Linked DNA regions of Synechococcus sp. PCC 7335. The protein of the gene in region 2 interacts with the protein of the main gene of each other region in a pairwise test. Links are inferred from orthologs where the notes say so. Each region holds a gene or a part of one and is shown on either strand. Other genes may lie near its edges.

Region 1 (9,396 bases), 110 kb from region 2 along the record:
ACTAGCAGAGCTAATCAGCAGCATTAATGAGCGTTCGCAGCAGCAAGCGAGCGAACTATTGAGCCTAAAACGCTCCGCTCAACAAATAGCTTTCTCTCATCGCCGCAGGGGTACGCGAGTGCATCCGCAGCTCGATATTATTGGTCAATTCATAGAACACTCTTCTACTGCTTCTATTCCCCAGCTCGAGGTTGATAGGAATGGAAAGCTTCATCTTAGCTACTCAACTGTCAATCTCAATCAGGCAGAAACAGACGCTATAGACAACGCAGCGATCGCGCGACAACAGCTTTCATCAACAGTTCCTTTCTCAGAGCCAACAGCCTCTAATCATACGTTGCGTGACTGTCTTGAACCTAGTCAATCAGCAGGCTCTGCCATACATTCAAACAGAAGTAAACGAATATACGCAAACGACAGCAGCCCTAAATGCGAACAAAAAAAAGCCCCTAATCTAGCCCTCAACCAAACAAAACGAACCATAAAACCTTATAAGCGCCTGCTTGTTAATCTAGGACAGGCTATAAGAAAACAAAGTAAAAAGAAGGAAGCTTCTCCTATCACCAAAACTCAACCTGTAGTGGAGAGAAGTTCTGCTGATGTTGATCTTCGCAGCAGCTTTTCTTGGCTAGATGCAACGATTTGGAGTGCTAGCGCTGCGATCCTACGAGTTTTCCTCAACGCGCTTATTCTTAACTATCCGAGTTTCCAGGTGCCGCTGTTGCTGGTGATCGTTTGCACTATCGCTTATTTAATCTACCGTGCTGTTCTTTCACAGTCCAAAACTATGCATGCAACCTTTCGCGCTGGTGCAGTGCTTCTAGGTTTGTTCCTAGGCAGCGTCCTATAAACTCGCTTCTTTTCAAGAGAAATCTTTCGCTCTTTAGGAATCACAGCAGGAGTCACAACCGTGGTACAGTCCCCGCCAACCAAAAAAACATCCGCAGCTGGCTTCAAACCGATTATCGCTGGTGGATTAATCATTTCCTTATTTAGTTTGCTCACAGATTTCAACGATATTAAGACTCTTATCCGTAGTCCAATGGACTTCATTCCAACAATAGGTTCAAAATCAGCTACTGAGAAACTTTCGACCGTTTGTACAGGGGAAGTTATAGACTCTGCGCAGCTCTCTAGGCAGCAACTTGCCGAGCTTCTAACTATTCCAGAACGAGAAAGTATGCAACGTATCCATGAGGTAGTTGAGCAGCCATACTGTCAGCTAACTCCCATAAATGTTCGTGCTGGTGTTGAGGCAAAAAGAGAAGCTTACCCACTTGCATTTGCACCAGATAAAGCGCTTATCATCTTGTACGAAGATGGTGAATATGCAGGTTATGATTTCAAGCTTTGAGTAATTTTCTTGTTCTTTTATCTCTTGCTTACTGACTAACCATGAAAGTTATTTGGCTTTTTTATGTTCTGTTCTTTAGTAGCCTCATAGCATTAGGCTGCGATGCCTCCACTACTCCAGAATCTCGTAGTATCACTTTACAGCAACAGTGGACCTTGAATCCAGGCGACGAAATTGCTGGAAATCTAGTCACCGGTAGTCTAGGTGACATATCCCTGTACTTGGAAGGTCGAAAGGTTAAAGCACCTTTTGACGGTGACTTAGAACTCAGCGAATCAGACGATTGTACGCTGTATTCAACGCCAGAAATCCCAGCGTACCTATTTCGGTTCTGTGGATTAAGTGATGTGAGCTATGGTTCAGTGAAAGCTGGAAAGGTAATTGGAAAAGGCCAGTACCTTAGCTTCGCTACTCTTCGACGACAGCCCGATGGCACATGGATCATTGTTGAGCCAGCTAGAACTGTTCTAGAACAAGCTTTCGAACCATAGAACATAGCCTGACATCCTCAAAAGAACAGAGCTAGCACTCGTTGTCTATTGTTCACTGTTTGTTGTAAATGTTTTTTCTTTTCACAACTGTGTGGATTCAAAGATGCTGAAATTTCCCAATCTATTCGTTCTTACCCTATTGCCCTCCCTATTGGGCTGGACTAGCCTATATAGATCTGCTCAAGCTGCACAGACTAAGCTAGGTATGGCTTTCGAACTATCACAACTCGATTCTCACGCTATCAACTCTCAAGCTATTAAAGCCCTCCCAAACAAAGTAAGACCAGCCGCAAAAAATCCTCACCACCGGGTCAACACTACCAGCGCTTCGATAGAAAGCTACGAACCTGTCCCTGTTCCAAACGTACCCATTCCGATTGAATCTGACACACTAGGGTACGCTCAAGAACTCCTTCCACCTTTTCCTCCCAAACTGACTAATGATAATACTGACCGTTTAAAGCCTGAACACATCGAAACCAAGCCTATTAAGCCCGAACCAGAGCAGCTACCTCATGCCAAAGCAAACGACATCGGACTTCGTTTTTCCAATAGCAGGATTGCGATCAAAGAAAACAATAAATCTGGGACTAACTCTTCAACTTCAGCACTTTCTCCACTAGAAAACGCTGACACAGCCACTATAGCTTCCCGGACTGTTACGTCAGACTCTGTTAATTCTAGGAGCTTCAGTTCAAATCCAGTTTCTTTAAAAGAGGTAAAACTCTCATTTGAACCAACCAATTTAGATAGTGTATCAAGGACATCAGCCATAAAGACAGCACTCACTAAGTCCTCAGCCTCTGGGAGTATACCTTTCGATCCGCCACCTGATATCAAGGCGACTTCCTTAGACGGGACTACTCTCGACGACTGGATATTTCTCGACGGCAGTAACTCCCTCGTAGCTCGCACCGTCGGTAGCGCGGAAGGAACCCGACATTGGAGTGGCGATCGCACTAACGCTTACTACGGTCATATTGACCCTGGCAATGGTGTGTGGAACCTAGGTACGTTCTCATATCAACATGGTGCCAACAGCCCAGAAGAGGCTGATAGAAAACAGCTTCAGCGCCTCAAACGACAGAGCTATCAGATAGAGGAACAGGCAACACGATTGGGCATACAACTATCTCTAGAAGAAAAGCTAAATGCCTTGGATTTGGCAAATCAAGCGCCCTTAGCTGCCTTAGATAAAGGCGGCTATATAGAGCGGCTTGCCCAAGCTCGTCGACTCAAAATGAAAGGAGAAGAGGCCATCCTTTGGGCGCGAACCTATGCCTATCACGACCCTCATACTCGCAATTGGAACGCGCCTGGATTAGGGAATAATGTCCGTAGCATCAGCCGAGACCAAGAGAGGCGTATCTCCGCTGTCTCCAAGGCTCTGAAGGCTTTCTCTCCAAACGAGAAAGCACATAAGTTGGTAGTACCACTCCCCAAAGAACCTGCTTCGAAAGGACAGTCTGCTAGGAATAATGTTCCATCCGTCGTATTTAGCCCTACCCCAGAACTTATGCCTATCACACAGGGAAAGAGAGCTGCAGTCAGTAACGTTAACTCTTCAAACACTAAAGTAGCGACGAGTCTAAAACTACCGGATATTTCACTGGCTAACTCATCGACTGACGAATCAGAGCTCTTTAGCTTAGATGCGAACCAGAAAGACGTGGCTCCTGAGGATTTAGACATTATCGAACCCCAATCAGTCGCATCAACTAGTAACCTAGATGACCTAAAGACACTAGCGAGCAGCAAGACTGCTCAACATCGCCTTGAAAAACTGCAAAGAGGTACGCTCCCACGCGAAGGAGCAGACGAACAAAACAAAGCCACCAAAGGACTTCCAATATACAGAATAGAGAATAGGATTTTGCCCTAGTAGAAGATACTTAGTGCAGTGCAAACATCTACTCTGTCATTTTTAGCCAATCTTTAGTCAGTGTGGTTAAGTACAGTCATACTGAGCAAATCCAGCTCTAGTCTATAAGTCTGTCAATTCTTGAAGGTATTATTCCTCCCTCGCCACAGCTTTGGTTTAGGTTTGCTCTAACACTGATCACAGCTCGATAGACAGTTGTTGGTTCTTCAGGCTAAAGTGGAAGTGACTACGTTTTAGTGGGGAGACACCTAAACACTACCATGCACACTTTTAGTGATCTTCCAGCATCCATAGAATCCTTAGACGAAGCGATTAAAAGATGTCAGGAGTTAGGCATGCGACTGAGTCGACAAAGACGTTACATCCTGGAGTTGCTGTGGGAGGATAAGAACCACCTTTCTGCCAGAGAGATCTATGACCGCCTTAACCAACAGGGTAGAGAAATTGGTCATACATCAGTGTATCAAAATCTAGAGGCCCTATCAGAGAAGGGGATCATTGAGTGCGTAGAACGCTCTGAGGGCAGATTATACGGTCACAGCAACTCATCTCATAGCCATGTAAACTGCATCGATACGCAAAGGATCATTGATATCAATGTTGAGTTACCTGAAGAAATACTAGCGTACGTAGAAGCTGAGACCGGCGTAAAAGTATCAGACTACAGAATAGAGTTTTTTGGTACTAACGCTTGAATGAAGGTCTTTGCCAAGAGGTCTTCGTTAGTAGAATCAATCCGTCTCAACGACCTATCTCAACTACGGATCTGCACAGGCATAACTAGGTAGGTGATTTTCGTTCCTCCTAACGGTTTTAAAACGGACGGACTAGTTGCTGTATTGCACTGAACCTGAATCTCAGAGGTAGGCAAAGCCTTTAATCCTTCTAGTAGGTAGCGAACGTTGAAGGCGATGTCTAGGTCGTCACCCGTCACTTGAGCCGGGAGGTTCTCTAACCCACTACCTACTTCCTGAGCCTCGACAGAAAGAGCTAGCGACTGCTGCGTATTGCTAATCGTTAGCTTGACAATATTATTCCGTTGATCGGCTATCACCCCAATTCGCTCTAGAGATGAGACAAACTGCTTTCTATCTAGCGTTAGCTGTCGCTCGAACTGCTTTGGAATAAGCTGATTGTAGTTAGGATACTGACCGTCTAGCAGACGTGTCGTAATTCGCTGACGACCTAAGTCAAACACAACTTGAGTCTCATCTAGCTTGAGAGCAACGGGTTCACTACTAGGATAGGCTTGAAGGATACGCTCTAGCTCTCTGAGCGCTTTCCCAGGAATGGTCACATTCATTTCTAGATCAGGCGTAGACGTGCCCGTTTCATCAATCGTGTTGACCACAGCTAAACGATGACCATCCGTCGCAGCAAACTCTAGACTTTCGTCCATGGCGGTTAGATGGACACCAGTTAGGACTTGCTTAGTCTCATCGCTGCTGGTAGCAAAAAGGGCACCGCGCAGACCTTCAACTAAGGCATCGGCCGATATTTTGACAGTGTCTGTCGACTCGATCTCAGGAAGATTAGGATAGTCCTCTGCACTAAGGCCACGAACCTGATATCGACCGGCTGAACACGATAGTGTAACCACAGGTTCATCGTTGTCTTCACTAATGTCAATATCTTCGTTGGGTAGACGAGAAACAATGTCACCTAGAAGCTTAGCTGGAAGTGTTGTCGTCCCACTTTCATCAACCTGAGCAGCGAAGGTAGTCTGTATCCCTAAGGTTTCATCAAATCCCACTAGGGTGACTGTTTGAGCGGCTGCATCGGCAGTCACCAAGACATTACCGAGGACAGGTTTACTAGGGCGAGTGGGGACCGCTCGGCTAACCAGAGAAAATTGGGAATTGAATTCGGTTTGCGCGCAGCTGAACTTCATCGCTTGGTGTTTATGGAAAGAAAGGGCAATTACTAATAGGGGAATCAGGGTTTGAAGATGACCAATACTATCACCCTATTTGCCCAGTGTAATAGTTCAGGGCACTAGAGAGGCAAGCGGTTGTTTTGAGCATTACAGTTGCTCTTTTCCTTCTTAGATCTCTTTAGATCATAATTTTAAATAGTCGTAGTAGAGGCTGTGGAAAGCTGGAATAACTTCGACACTACCAAGCTATGCAAACGTTTGACACTAATATCCCTTGTGGAAAACCTGTGGAAAACAGAAGATGTTTTCCACAGGCCTTGCAGTGAATGGACTCTTTTCCACAGACGCGCTAAAGTTCTATACATTCTTTCCACAGGTTTTCCACAGGAATATAAGAGTTTTCCACAGGCACGTCCTGAGTACAAGTAATCTTTCTTAACACTTGCACTTCAAGGCAACCTGCCTAATTTTTAAGTTTCTAGCATCGGAAAAAGCGTTCAGATCACCTAAGCAGAGACTCTGAACGCTTTAAGACTTAGATAGTTGCGCTGTACTTTATCAGGCGGTGTCTAGTCAGCTAGGTGGTTAGCTATTGGAAGCCAAAGTGATGCGATCGCTGACTTCTCGAACAGTTTGGGCCAGATTCAAATCCTGTTTGATTAACTGTGCGATCTTGTCACAGCTATACATCACCGTCGTATGGTCCTTTCCGCCAAACTGATCGCCAATCTTTGGCAAGCTCAGGTCAGTATGCTTACGCATTAGATACATACCCACTTGTCTGGCTTGACTGATCTCACGCTTACGAGAGTTACTTTTAAGATCGTCTAATGAAATTTTGAAAGCGTCTGAAACGGCCTTTATTACTGATTTAGGCGAGGAGTCTACACGCTCAACTGGCGGATTGAGTACCGGCACCAAGTTTTCTACCGTCATCGGCAGACCAGAGATTGAGGTATAGGCGATCGCCCTAGTCAGTGCGCCCTCTAGCTCTCTAATATTTGTTACGTACGACGAAGCAATATATTCAGTGACGTCGCGAGCAATCGATACCTGCTCATACTCAGCCTTCTTTTGCAGAATTGCCATGCGCGTCTCAAAGTCGGGAGATTGAATATCTGCTATCAACCCCATAGAGAATCTAGAGCATAGTCGGTCTTGTAACCTTGGAATCTGATTGGGGGGACGATCAGAAGCTAATACAATCTGCTTACCTGCTTCATGCAGCGTATTAAAGGTATGGAAAAATTCCTCCTGAGTGTACTCTTTACCTTCAATAAACTGAATGTCATCAACTAAAATGACATCAACCTCTCGATACTGTTCACGAAAGCGCTGCATCGTATCGCGGCGGATAGACGCAATGAGATCATTGGTAAAAGTTTCTGTAGAGACATAGGCAACCTTTGCTTGCTGATTGCTCTCTATGCGGTAGTGCCCAATCGCCTGCATCAAATGGGTCTTGCCTAGACCAACCCCCCCGCACAAAAATAAAGGATTAAACTCTCGACCAGGTGATTCGGCTACAGCTAGAGCCGCCGCATGAGCCATGCGGTTATTAGCACCCACTACAAAACGTGAGAAAATAGCTTTTGGGTTGAGAGCAGAAGAACTCTGATTAGTCTTTGACGAAGCCTTTCCTCTCGTATCAGCACTAGCTGCAGGTAAAGAATCGTTTGCTGCCTCCGAGGGGCTTAACGGCTTTTCTGTGTCATCTCTATCTTTGACAGTGACAGTAACATTGATCGTATGGCCCAGCACTTCTGCTGCCGCAGTAGAAATTTGGGTTAGGTAGTGCTTTTGCAGCCAGTTGCGAGCAAATGGATTGTCCGTCAGAAGTACCAGCTGATCATTCGAAAGAGTTTGAACTTTGGTCGGCTTTATCCAGGTCTCGAAGGTCGGTGGGCTAAGCTGCAAAGCTAGCTTCTCTAGAACTTGATTCCAAATGTCTTCTTTGATGACGGCCACAGGTCCACCTCTAGCATTTTGGGATGGGAGTCGGGTAAGTCTGCTGTGAATAATGGTGTACCGACACAAACTGCGTCAGTCCCTGATCAAAGATTAGGTGAGCTTACCTTAGTTTGAATAAAGCTGTTTTATGGGATAGGTTGATCGAGCTGATGCCTCAGCTACGTCTTTGCACAAGCAGTAGACTAGAGATGCCTTACGCTTCTTGCGCTTAGAGTGTTCATATCTACAGACGCTTGAGGGTGACGTTTTTGAGGAGCTTATAGCGTACTAGATATAGCATCCTAAAGTAGTCCAATATCCATAGATAGTATGGGAATCAACTTATTATCAGATACGAGAATGCCTGATTGGCTAAAGGTTCTAAGGACTTTTTAAACTTTTGAGAAAGCGTCTGAATATTTATAAAAATCATAGGAAAGCTTTTACTAGGACAAGTGCGATCGCGCTATTTCTACCTTCCGTTCGTTTGTATTCAAACTGGTGATGGTTAAACTGGCACTGTATAAGACTACAGATACTAAGCAATTCTGTTAGAACGAAAACTGGGTAGTCATAATTATTTAGAACTGGATCTAAACTGGACATGAAGCAGCCTGAAAGAGAACAAAGTGAAAGCGTAATCGCATCAACCGATTCTGGTGATATTCAAGCTAGTCGAGCTATTTCGGCTAGTCGGGCTCACTTGCGTTTTTGGTTCAAAAAGGCGCTGGCATATGGCCTTGTTACTGCTGCTAGTGCCGGTACTGTGCTGCTGCTCAATCGAGAGATAACGCCTACTGCTGCTACCACTCAACTGGCTCGCTATGAAGAGGCACAGTTTTCTGACTCTGCTAACCCGAGCGCAACCTTGGCCCAGTCCGAGACATTGGCCCAGTCCGAGACATTGATCGGACAAAGTGGAACAGGTACGCAGAGGCTGATTGGTAGTGCCAACTTCATTGCTGATGCGGTAGATCGAACAGGTCCTGCAGTTGTACGGATCAACTCAGCTCGAACGGTTACGAATCGCCTACCTGCTGGTTTTGATGACCCCTTTTTTCGTGAGTTCTTTGGTGATGTCGGTCCACGCTCACGGGTAGAAAGAGGGACGGGATCAGGCTTTATCTTAGATGGGAACGGTACGATTGTGACCAACGCTCACGTTGTCGAAGGCGCCGACGAAGTGATGGTAGCCTTGAAGGATGGTCGGGAGCTACGCGGTGAAGTGATCGGCGAAGATTCGCTGACGGATCTAGCCGTTATCAAAGTCGATGCTAGAGACTTACCCACTGTGACGCTAGGCGATTCAGACGCCCTTCGTCCAGGTGAGTGGGCGATCGCCATCGGCAATCCTCTTGGTCTAGACAACACAGTTACAGCCGGAATCATCAGTGCGACCGGGCGGACCAGTGCTCAAATTCGCGTACCCGATAAGCGGGTGCAGTTCATTCAAACCGATGCGGCTATTAATCCAGGTAACTCGGGTGGCCCGTTGCTAAACGAGCGCGGCGAAGTCATTGGCGTTAACACCGCTATCATTGGCAATGCACAAGGTTTAGGCTTTGCTATTCCAATCAACCAAGCCAGACAAATTGCGACCCAGCTTGTGACCGACGGCCGCGTAGATCATCCTTACCTAGGCATTCAGATGCTCACATTAACGCCAGAGCTTAAAGCAGAGCTTGATACTAACCAGGAGTTCAATGCGCCGCTGCAGACTGATTCTGGCGTTGTGATTGCGGCTACTGTACAAGGATCTCCGGCTGCTCGGTCGGGCTTGCGTAAGGGAGATGTGATTCAGAAAATGAATGGCCAAACCATTACTGAAGCGAATGAGGTGCAG
Region 2 (9,453 bases):
CAATATCAATGGGGAACAGCTATTGACGGAGTGTCTAAGCAGTATAGACCTTGGCAGATTTGTTGCAGATTCCACTGAAAATGACTTTACGAACGGCACTAAAACAATTGAGGACGAAGTACCGCTATTAGATGGGCGGACGTTGAGGCGGATCTATGGGCCTGTACAACAAGATAACGCTACTTTTGCCTACCTCTACATGTTTGAAGATATTACCGAACGTAAACAGGTGATACGAGAGCTAGCGCATGCGACCAAGGCTGCGGAAGCCGCGAATCAGGCCAAAAGCGAGTTTCTAGCAAATATGAGTCACGAACTTAGATCGCCTCTTAATTCCATACTAGGCTTTACTCATATTCTACGAGAGTCTAATCCAAATCTAGAGCAAGCAGAGAATCTAGATATCATCTATCGCAGCGGTGAACATCTACTCGCTTTAATTAATGATGTTCTAGACATCTCTAAGATCGAATCGGGACGAGTTGAGCTAAACAACACCCAGTTCGATCTGTATTGTCTACTAGATGAGCTTCAGCAGATGTTTAGTAGTGCAATAGATAGAAAGGGTCTACGGTTTCTGATGAGGCGATCGCCAAAGCTGCCTCGAACTGTTGTTAGCGATCACCTTAAGCTTAGACAGATCCTCATCAATTTGCTAAGTAATGCGCTCAAGTTCACAGCCGTCGGCACAATTACCCTATCTGTACACAGCCAGAACCAAGATGGTCAGAACCAACATAGTCAGAATCAATACGGCCAGAACCAACTCAACCATGCCTGTGAAAGCTTAGAGAAGCAAGACAATCCACAGACTACGACTACCAAACCACCTTCGACGCTACTGACCTTTTCAATCAGCGATACAGGGCCGGGCATTGCCGCTGCTGATCAGGCTCATCTATTTGAGGCTTTTGTTCAAACTCAATCTGGCCTGGACTCACCTGAGGGGACTGGACTAGGGTTAGCGATTTCGCACGAATATATTCAATTGCTAGGTGGTAATTTGACCGTTGACTCTCAGCTGGGTGAAGGCGCTACTTTTGCATTTAGTGTTCCTGTTGCCGTTGGCGATCACGCACTTAGCCTTCCTACTACAACTAAGCAGCCCTCAAGACGAGTGATTGGACTAGCTCCCGGACAGCCTGACTATAGGATATTGGTCGTAGATGATGTTGCTGTTAACCGTAAGCTGCTTTCCCATTTGTTGATGAATGTTGGATTTGAAGTGCGTGAAGCACAGAATGGCGAAGAGGCGATCGCTCGCTGGGAGTCGTGGCAACCCCATCTAATTTTGATGGATATGCGTATGCCTATCATGACTGGAGAGGAAGCTACAAGACGGATTAAGACACTAGAAAAAACTAGAATTAACCCCTACCATCAGACTCGAATTGTTGCGCTGACAGCAAACGCCTTTACAGAGGATCGAACCGCTGCGATTGCTTGTGGGTGCGATGACTTTATCAGTAAACCTATTCGAGCTAACGAAATCTTTGAGAAACTGAGTAACCAGCTAGATATTCGCTATCAGTACACCAACAGCCATCGTCAGTCAGTTTGTTGTGCCAGCGCTTGCACGAAGACGCTTTGTTGATACCTTTTGTTGATGCCTTCAAGACCTGACGAGACAACCCAACTCCAAGCTCTCTTTGCACTAAACAAATGACGCCATTCTCTCTCTATTCACTCAGCTGCCTGCGATAGCAGCGATTCCTCTCGTTAGAATAGAACAAGCTTTAGCAAAGTCTGCTGACCAAAAAGCCGTAAAGAATCAGTTGGCAGTCAATCCTAGCGGTTCTCTATTTTTGTCATATCTGGCTTTGTGATATTTGGTTTTGTGGTATCTGGGAGATATCGTCTTTGAGCCACTACCCCATAGCGTCGTTCACTTAGCTAGGGTACAGTTATCCGCCTAGAAGCCTTGCAAAGTCACAGATCAATTGACTTGCGTTCCTCGTAAGCTTACCGTCCCTTATGAGTATGCAGTCAAAAACGCTATATTCACTCTATTTTTCTCGTAACCCGATATCAAGATGCTGATAGCCCCAACCGGCACACCCTTTTCCTATCGATTACCTGAGACAGCAAAGATAGAAAGCTATCCGCATCCTTAATGGGTTTTGCACAAACCGAATCGGCTAGCGCTTCGCTCATTAAACGTCCTTTATTTGTACCTGCACTATTCGTTGTTAGCAATATGACGGGGATGTGCCAGGTCCTAGGATTGGATTTCAATAGACGAGAGAGATCGATGCCCGTTGTTTCTTTGTTTTGCCACAAGGTTCCTGGTAGATTGACATCCATCAGCACTAACTCAATGCTACCAGTCTCGCAGTACTTGAAAATATCTGCGGCCGTACGAGTTAGCTTGACTCTATACTGGCTGGACGCTTCTAACAAACGGGCCATACTGCGACCGAGCAGATAATCATCTTCAACCAACAAGATATTCACAAGCGAAAAGTCCCTTAAATCAGTCAGCGAACACAACCTTTACAGATTTGACGAACTCTAGAAAGGATCGTCTCTAAGTACTAGCTGTATGCTTTATACTGCCCATCCCGAGGGCACCGATAGTCATTATTATTACCTGTAGAGACTCTAATTACGGACACATCCATACACTTAAGGGATAGTCGTTTCGTCAGTTGCTTGATTATCTTCTCTTTGTAGGACAGCACTGATTCATCAGATAAGCGATCAAAGGCCCTAATTTCATATGGTGTGGGAGTTCGCTTATCCATCAAGCTTTACAGCACTTGGTGATGGTGCCAGCTTGCTTTTCTACTATGGACGAGCAGATATGGACGAGCAGATATGAACAAACGGCCTAAGGAAGGCCCGAAAAGAACAGCTTCAGTTTGCATATACTATTCTCTCCGATGAGAGAATAACTATAGACATCATTTCCCCAAACGACTTTTAAGATGACTAAAGCTCTCTAAAGCAGCTATTTTATATAGGCTGATCTCTTTCGTTTTCATCATGGCGAGTTCGAACACGCTACAGACTGTCACCCTTGGACCCAAAGGCCCAAAGGTCCCCGCGCTAGGGCTGGGCACTTGGGCCTGGGGTGACTCAATATTTTGGCAGTACGGTAGCGCTTATGGCATAGATGAAGTTCGAGCTGCCTTTAAGACTTCTTTGGCTGCAAATGTTAATTTCTTTGACACTGCTGAAGTCTACGGCCTCGGTAAGTCGGAAGAGCTGATTGGTCAATTTATCAAAGAGAGTAAAAAGCCTTCTCTAATTGCGACAAAATACATGCCTACGCCTTGGCGCTTCTCCGCTCAATCTGTTGCAGATGCCCTTAGTGCTAGTCTCAAACGACTCAAGCAGTCTTCCATCACGCTCTATCAGGTCCATTGGCCCTTTGATTTTTTCATGAGTCAAAAAACACTCATGAATGCTTTGGCAGATGAAGTAGAGCAAGGACGAATTCAAACGATTGGTGTTAGCAATTATTCTGCAAAGCAGATGCGCGAAGCTCATAGCTATCTAGCCCAAAGGGGTATCCCCTTGGCCGTTAATCAGGTTCAATATTCTTTGCTACACAGAAACATTGAAACAAATGGCATCTTGGAAGCGGCTCAGAACCTCGAGGTGACGATTCTAGCCTATAGCCCTCTGGCACAGGGCCTATTGACTGGCAAGTACACAGTAGACAGCGATCTTCGCCCAGCAGGCGCAAGAAAATTAGATCCTAAGTTCAGCCGGAAGGGATTACAGAAGATTGAACCCGTGCTAGCTGCGTTACAAGCAATTGGCAAGACCCATAACAAAACGCAAGTACAGGTCGCTCTCAACTGGCTAATCTGTAAAGGCAATGTTGTCCCAATTCCAGGTGCAAAAAATGCGAAACAGGCAGAACAAAATGCAGGCGCACTTGGTTGGTCAATGACAGAAGCCGAATGTGAACAGTTGAGTAATGTTTCTCTACCCTGGCTGAAGTAGCTCTAGCTCGTGACTTTACACATCACTTAAACCGTGACAGACGTTGCCGAATCGCTAAGTGTAGCTATCCTTCTAATCGCGATTTGATAAGTCCGATGCTCTATTAAGAAACTGCGTAAATTCGGGCTGAAATAGAAGCTTAACAGTGCCCGTCGGTCCGTTCCGGTGCTTTGTCAAGATGATTTCAGCGATGCCACGATCAGGCGTGTCAGGGTCGTAATACTCTTCGCGATACAGCATCATAATTAAATCTGCGTCCTGTTCGATTGCGCCACTTTCTCTTAGATCAGACATCATCGGGCGTTTGTTAGTTCGTGATTCTACGCTGCGACTGAGCTGAGAGAGCGCGATGATAGGAACGTTGAGTTCTCTAGCAAGTCCTTTGAGCGATCGCGTTATCTTCGACAATTCCTGCACCCGATTATCGCCGGAGCCTTCCATCAGCTGCAAGTAATCGATCAGAATGAGTCCTAATGCGCCACCTTGTTCCGCCTGCAATCGCCGTGCTTTCGATCGAATTTCAGTTACACCCACACCTGGCGTATCGTCGATGAAGATTGGTAGCTCAGAAAGCGTATTGATCGCATGGCCCATGGGTCCCCACTCATGCTGGGCAATCCGCCCGGTTCGCAATCGACCACTCTCAATTTTGGCTTCAGACGAAAGCAATCGATAGATCAACTGCTGCTTTGACATCTCTAAGCTGAAGATCGCAACTGGCTGCTTATGCGTATCGGCAATATTGCGAGCAACGTTGAGTACGAAGCTGGTTTTCCCCATCGCCGGACGAGCCGCAGTAATAATTAAGTCAGAACGTTGGAAGCCCTGAGTCATCGCGTCTAGGTCATAGAACCCGCAGGCCAAGCCGGGTAAGACCATGCCCAGCGATCGCTGCTCGATATCGGTAAACGTATCTGTAAGTATGTCGGATGTTTTGGTGAGTCCTTGGGTAGGGCGCTCTTGAGTAATGCCAAACAGCGTCTGCTCAGACAGATCGAGTACATCTTCTAGGGATGTTTCGGTCTCGTAGCCTAGCTGGATAATTTCTCCACCTGATCGAATGAGCTGGCGGCGAGTGTACTTATCCATTACCAGCTGAGCGTACTGGTCAATATTGGCCGCACTGATAGTGCGATCTACTAGCTGGGCTAATCGACTTTGCCCACCGACTTTTTCTAAAGCACCTTTGTCCTTTAGCCATGAGGCCACGCCCATCATATCTGTAGGCAATCCCCTCGCCTGTAAGTCTAGAGCAGCCTGGTAGATGCTGCGATGAGCACCGATATAGAACGCTTCAGGAGAGAGCAGTTCAGTCACGCGGCCAATCGCTTCGGGATCGATTAAGACACCACCTAAGATAGCTTCTTCAGCCTCAATATTTTGGGGTGGAAGGCGATCGGCGGCAGGCTTGAAGCGGGGTTCGGAAGCAACCATTAGAAGAGTGATAGGAGTGATGAGTGCTGAACGACAAGGTTGAGGGCGGTGCCCTATAGATTGCGCATTATAGGCTGGACTCTGGCAGACAAACGCTTATTTCTATTGAGGGTAGCTAGTCGAAGATAGGACTAGCTGTGTTATCTATCGCTCATACTTCATCCTTAAATATAAAAGGGTAGAGAACAACCACAGCTCTCTACCCTAATAAGTTAACGAATAGTACGTATGTTTGCTAATCGTTTGTAGTGAATGCTTAGTCAGGAGCCACACGTAAGTTGATAGTTGCAGTGACTTCGCTGTGTAGCTTGATATCCACCTTGTACTCACCAAGCTTATTGATATCAGGTAGCGTGATGTCGCGCTTATCGATTTCTTTACCTGCGTTGGCTTGAATAAGGTCAGCGACTTCGGCTGTGGTGACGGTACCAAAGATTGCATCATCTTCACCGACAGCTTTTTTGACGGTGAATAAGCCGATGGTGTTAAGTGCGACTTTGGTGGCTTCGGCTTCTTGCTTAATCGCCTCTAACCGGGCACGTTCACGCTCACGACGAATTTCAACCTGCTTGAGAACGCCAGGGGTTACACGGTACGCTAAGCTGCGTGGGATCAAGTAGTTACGGGCGTAGCCAGGTGCTACTTCTACCAGATCACCTGTGTTGCCTAGTTTGTCGATGTCCTGGCTGAGGACCAGCTGAGTTCTTTTTTTCGCCATTGCCTTTAATATTACTTTCCATCGCAGCGCAGCTTTCTAGTGTAGGCAACTTGGGTCAAAGGTGCAACCATCGAAGATTTCTAACTAGAAACGATCTTTAAGCTTACGGATATGCGCGAAGACGGTGATGGGATCTTGGCTGTTGGCCACTGACTGAAGCTCAGGGCTATTCCAGCGGAGGAAGGGATTGGTGGCTTTTTCAGTGGAGAGTAGTGAGGGAATGGTGGGCTGGTTTTGCTGACGGGCGGTGGTGACAGAGGCCAGGCGCGATCGCAATTCCTCATTCTTTCCTTCAACGGTAATCGCAAACTTCAGATTACTCAGCGTGTATTCGTGGCCGCACCAGACATGGGTGGTGTCTGGCAGGTTACGCAGCTTGGCTAAAGAAGTTGCCATCTGAGTAGGCGTTCCTTCAAATAGCCGTCCACAGCCACCTGCGAACAGCGTGTCCCCACAGAACAGGTCACCGGGTTCATTAGCCTTGATGGGTAGAAAGTAGTAAGCGATGTGTCCTCGGGTGTGACCTGGAACGAAGATGACTCGGCCAGTGCGATCAGCAAAAGAGACGCGATCGCCCTCGCCTAGAAAATGCCTTTGCCCGGGAATGCGCCCCTGATCTTGCGCGCCACCATATACTTCGGCCTTTGGAAAGCGGTCTAACAGCTCACGATTGCCGCCCACGTGATCGTTGTGGTGATGCGTATTGAAGATAGTGATTAAGGTTGCGCCGAGTTCGTCTAGCTTTTGCAGGACTGGAGGGGCATCGGCTGGATCGACGACAGCAGCGGTGTTATCAGCTGGATTATGCAGAACGAAGATGTAGTTATCTGAGCGGGCGGGTAGGCGATAGATTTTCATCTTGAGTAGTGCATCAACATGGAGACGTGAGGTTGATTCTAGTTGAATTGCGCTGATTTTTTTATCTTGCCTAGGTGCAAATATTTTGCCATGGTACATCTCACGCCAATCAAGCTACTTGCCTGGACCTAACCCCTGAGCGTGACCTACCCGATAGCTGCAATTGCCTCGTGGATAATGAGCTGCAGCTACTGATGATGAAATAAGTGACGTCGTCTAGAGAGCTAAATTTGCGTAGCGTAAGACCAAAAAAGCGCTTGATAAAACGTTTGCAATAGCGTCTTACCAAGCGCTTCTATACCTAGGCCATACTCAAGCCATATTGGAGCAGCCTATAGTCCAGCACTGCAATGTGCGGCACCCTGATCTACACAGTCGTAAAGTCGGCACTGGTCAACGCGGTTGCTGATAAACCATTCAAAGTAGCCAGCACTTCTTCACCGAAGCGAATTCCGTCCGTCGCTAACGTTAGTTGATCGAAGCTCAAATCATCGGCTAGGCCAATCAGATCTTGACCCGCATCGAAGTCCATGATCAGGTCAGTGCCTTCGCCCGCTGCTAGGACGAAGGTATCTGCGCCACTGCTGCTGTTGTCATCGCCAAAGATCTGATCATTGCCGGGACCACCGTAGAGCAGATCGTCGCCTGCATCGCCGTAGAGGATATCGTCGCCCTCCTCGCCAAAGAGCTGGTCATTGCCGCCTTTTCCGCCAATGCGATCATTACCTGTGCCGCCAAAGAGGATATCGTCGCCGCCAACCGTGCCGCCAGCGCTACGGCTGTTGTTGTCGCCGCGCAGCACGTCGTCGCCATCATTACCCTCGATGATGTCGTTTCCGAGTCCACCAGCGATCAGGTCGTTGCCGCCTAGCCCAGTCAATGTTTCATTGACCTTGGTGCCAACTAGCTCATCATCATCACCAGTGCCACGTAGCCGAGTTACCGCTACCTCTTCAGGCGCTATGCCAAACAGGGTTTGGTACATCAAGCGATACATATCGGTGTTGTCTGCTGTGGCTGGCAAGTCTTCTGCGTTAAGACCGTACGCCTTGGAGACAATGCCGCCATTAACATCCGTGAGGCTAGCCCAGGCAACCCCAAAGTCGAAGATATCACCGTCTGCGTCGGGAGCACCTGTCACGAATGGCTCGAAGTTACCGTTGTTGCTGCCGTCCATGTCGTCGAGCTGAACCAGGGTACCGTCTGCGCCAGCGCCAAAGGCCTGGGTTTCGGCCTGTGTTCGAATAGTGAAGTCAGATTCTGGTTCAGTGAGTCCGAAGGTGCCTGCGCCGATGGGGGTGTCGTCAACTTCTAGACCGCCTGCGTCGGAGTCGGCTGCCGTTAGTACTAGTGTGTTAGGGTCAACGTTATCGACAAAGTCAAGGGCATGACCAATAGCTTCGTCCGCTCGTAGCGCCGCTTCGATGGTCCCTGCCGCGTTGTTGTTATTGCCAAAGTTGTCCGTGGCTTCCTCTTCTAGTACCAGCATGAACCCATCAGGGTCGCTGTCTAGAATGGGTAGTGCCACCTCCGTCATCTCGGCCACAGTAGGCGGATTAGGATTAAGAGGAGGCTGACCGTAGAAGATCAAATCATCGTCTTCGTCAACGAGACCTTGAGCCCGCAGGTTATCTTCGAAGGTGTCGTTGTAAGTGTCTTCTGCTGCGAAGATCCCTAGCAAACGGTCAGTCGCATCGGTGTCGACTGCCATTAGCTCTTCGCGGTTATACACAATTGTGTAGCCCGCTGCTTCGGCTTCTTCAATTAGGTTGCGACCGTCTTTACGCGTGCCCTCTTCGCCAAAGCGACCGACCGAGCCGATAGGTAGGTAGTCAGTTTCGCCTGCACCTAGGATGACTTCGGCGCGCGAGTCGAGAATCTCGGCGGTAATTTCTTCGGTTGCTCCCCGGTTGTCCGCATCAGCAAGAAAGACGCCAGTTCCGGGCTCAGCAATAAAGCCAGAGTTGATGATGCCAACGGCCTTACCCGCAGCCTGAGCTTCTTGCATGATGGTATCGGGCACGCCAGAGAGCGAGACAATTTCTTCGCCGCCTTCTTCGACTGGCGCGTCAAAGCCGTAGCTGCCTGAAAATGGCTTCACACCGTAGGCATGAACAACCGCGCCCGCGTTGGACGTTGCCACCAAACGATCATCAATATGACCTAAGTAAACGCCCGCTTCACTCATTTGGTCCCAGTTGAGGCGACCGTCTGTACCTACCGAGGCAAACCGAGCAGCAGCGTAGTGAGAGGGGCTTGTGCCGTCTGGATGGACAAAGATGACATTGCCAGTATCAGCAGTTGGATCAGGCGCCTGACGGCCATTGAGATCATCAGGTATGCCCTCAGGTGCATCCAGGCTGACATCGAACAGGCTCTCATACATCAGGCGATAGATCGCCGTGTTGTCTAGCGTTGCGGGTAGACGCTCTGCGCCTTCACCGTATGCTTTGGAGACGATACTACCAGCAAAGTCAGGTAGACCTGCC

The links.
Region 1: the proteins of dnaB (region 2) and dnaA interact in binary tests that used the Escherichia coli proteins (3 or more experiments, as listed by UniProt). The link is inferred for Synechococcus sp. PCC 7335 from one-to-one orthologs.

The regions. Positions count from the first base shown.
Region 1 is NZ_DS989904.1:1,118,706-1,128,101, reverse strand. What follows is about bases 5,381-8,321. They hold dnaA (chromosomal replication initiator protein DnaA), read right to left. Parts: upstream 7,572-8,321; coding sequence 6,189-7,571; downstream 5,381-6,188. Other genes in these bases: S7335_RS05020 (HhoA/HhoB/HtrA family serine endopeptidase), read left to right, coding at 8,158-8,321; dnaN (DNA polymerase III subunit beta), read right to left, coding at 5,381-5,618. Outside these bases: S7335_RS05055 (hypothetical protein), read left to right, coding at 1-850; S7335_RS05050 (hypothetical protein), read left to right, coding at 911-1,354; S7335_RS05045 (hypothetical protein), read left to right, coding at 1,396-1,845; S7335_RS05040 (hypothetical protein), read left to right, coding at 1,949-3,727; S7335_RS05035 (Fur family transcriptional regulator), read left to right, coding at 4,063-4,422; more of dnaN, read right to left, coding at 4,482-5,380; more of S7335_RS05020, read left to right, coding at 8,322-9,396. UniProt on the Escherichia coli protein: Plays an essential in the initiation and regulation of chromosomal replication. Binds in an ATP-dependent fashion to the origin of replication (oriC) to initiate formation of the DNA replication initiation complex once per cell cycle.
Region 2 is NZ_DS989904.1:1,005,672-1,015,124, reverse strand. What follows is about bases 3,208-6,205. They hold dnaB (replicative DNA helicase), read right to left. Parts: upstream 5,389-6,205; coding sequence 4,027-5,388; downstream 3,208-4,026. Other genes in these bases: gloB (hydroxyacylglutathione hydrolase), read right to left, coding at 6,191-6,205; rplI (50S ribosomal protein L9), read right to left, coding at 5,645-6,106; S7335_RS04545 (aldo/keto reductase), read left to right, coding at 3,208-3,954. Also shown: S7335_RS25705 (PAS domain S-box protein), read left to right, coding at 1-1,594; S7335_RS04550 (response regulator), read right to left, coding at 2,029-2,454; more of S7335_RS04545, read left to right, coding at 2,986-3,207; more of gloB, read right to left, coding at 6,206-6,964; S7335_RS04525 (alkaline phosphatase), read right to left, coding at 7,332-9,453. UniProt on the Escherichia coli protein: The main replicative DNA helicase, it participates in initiation and elongation during chromosome replication. Travels ahead of the DNA replisome, separating dsDNA into templates for DNA synthesis.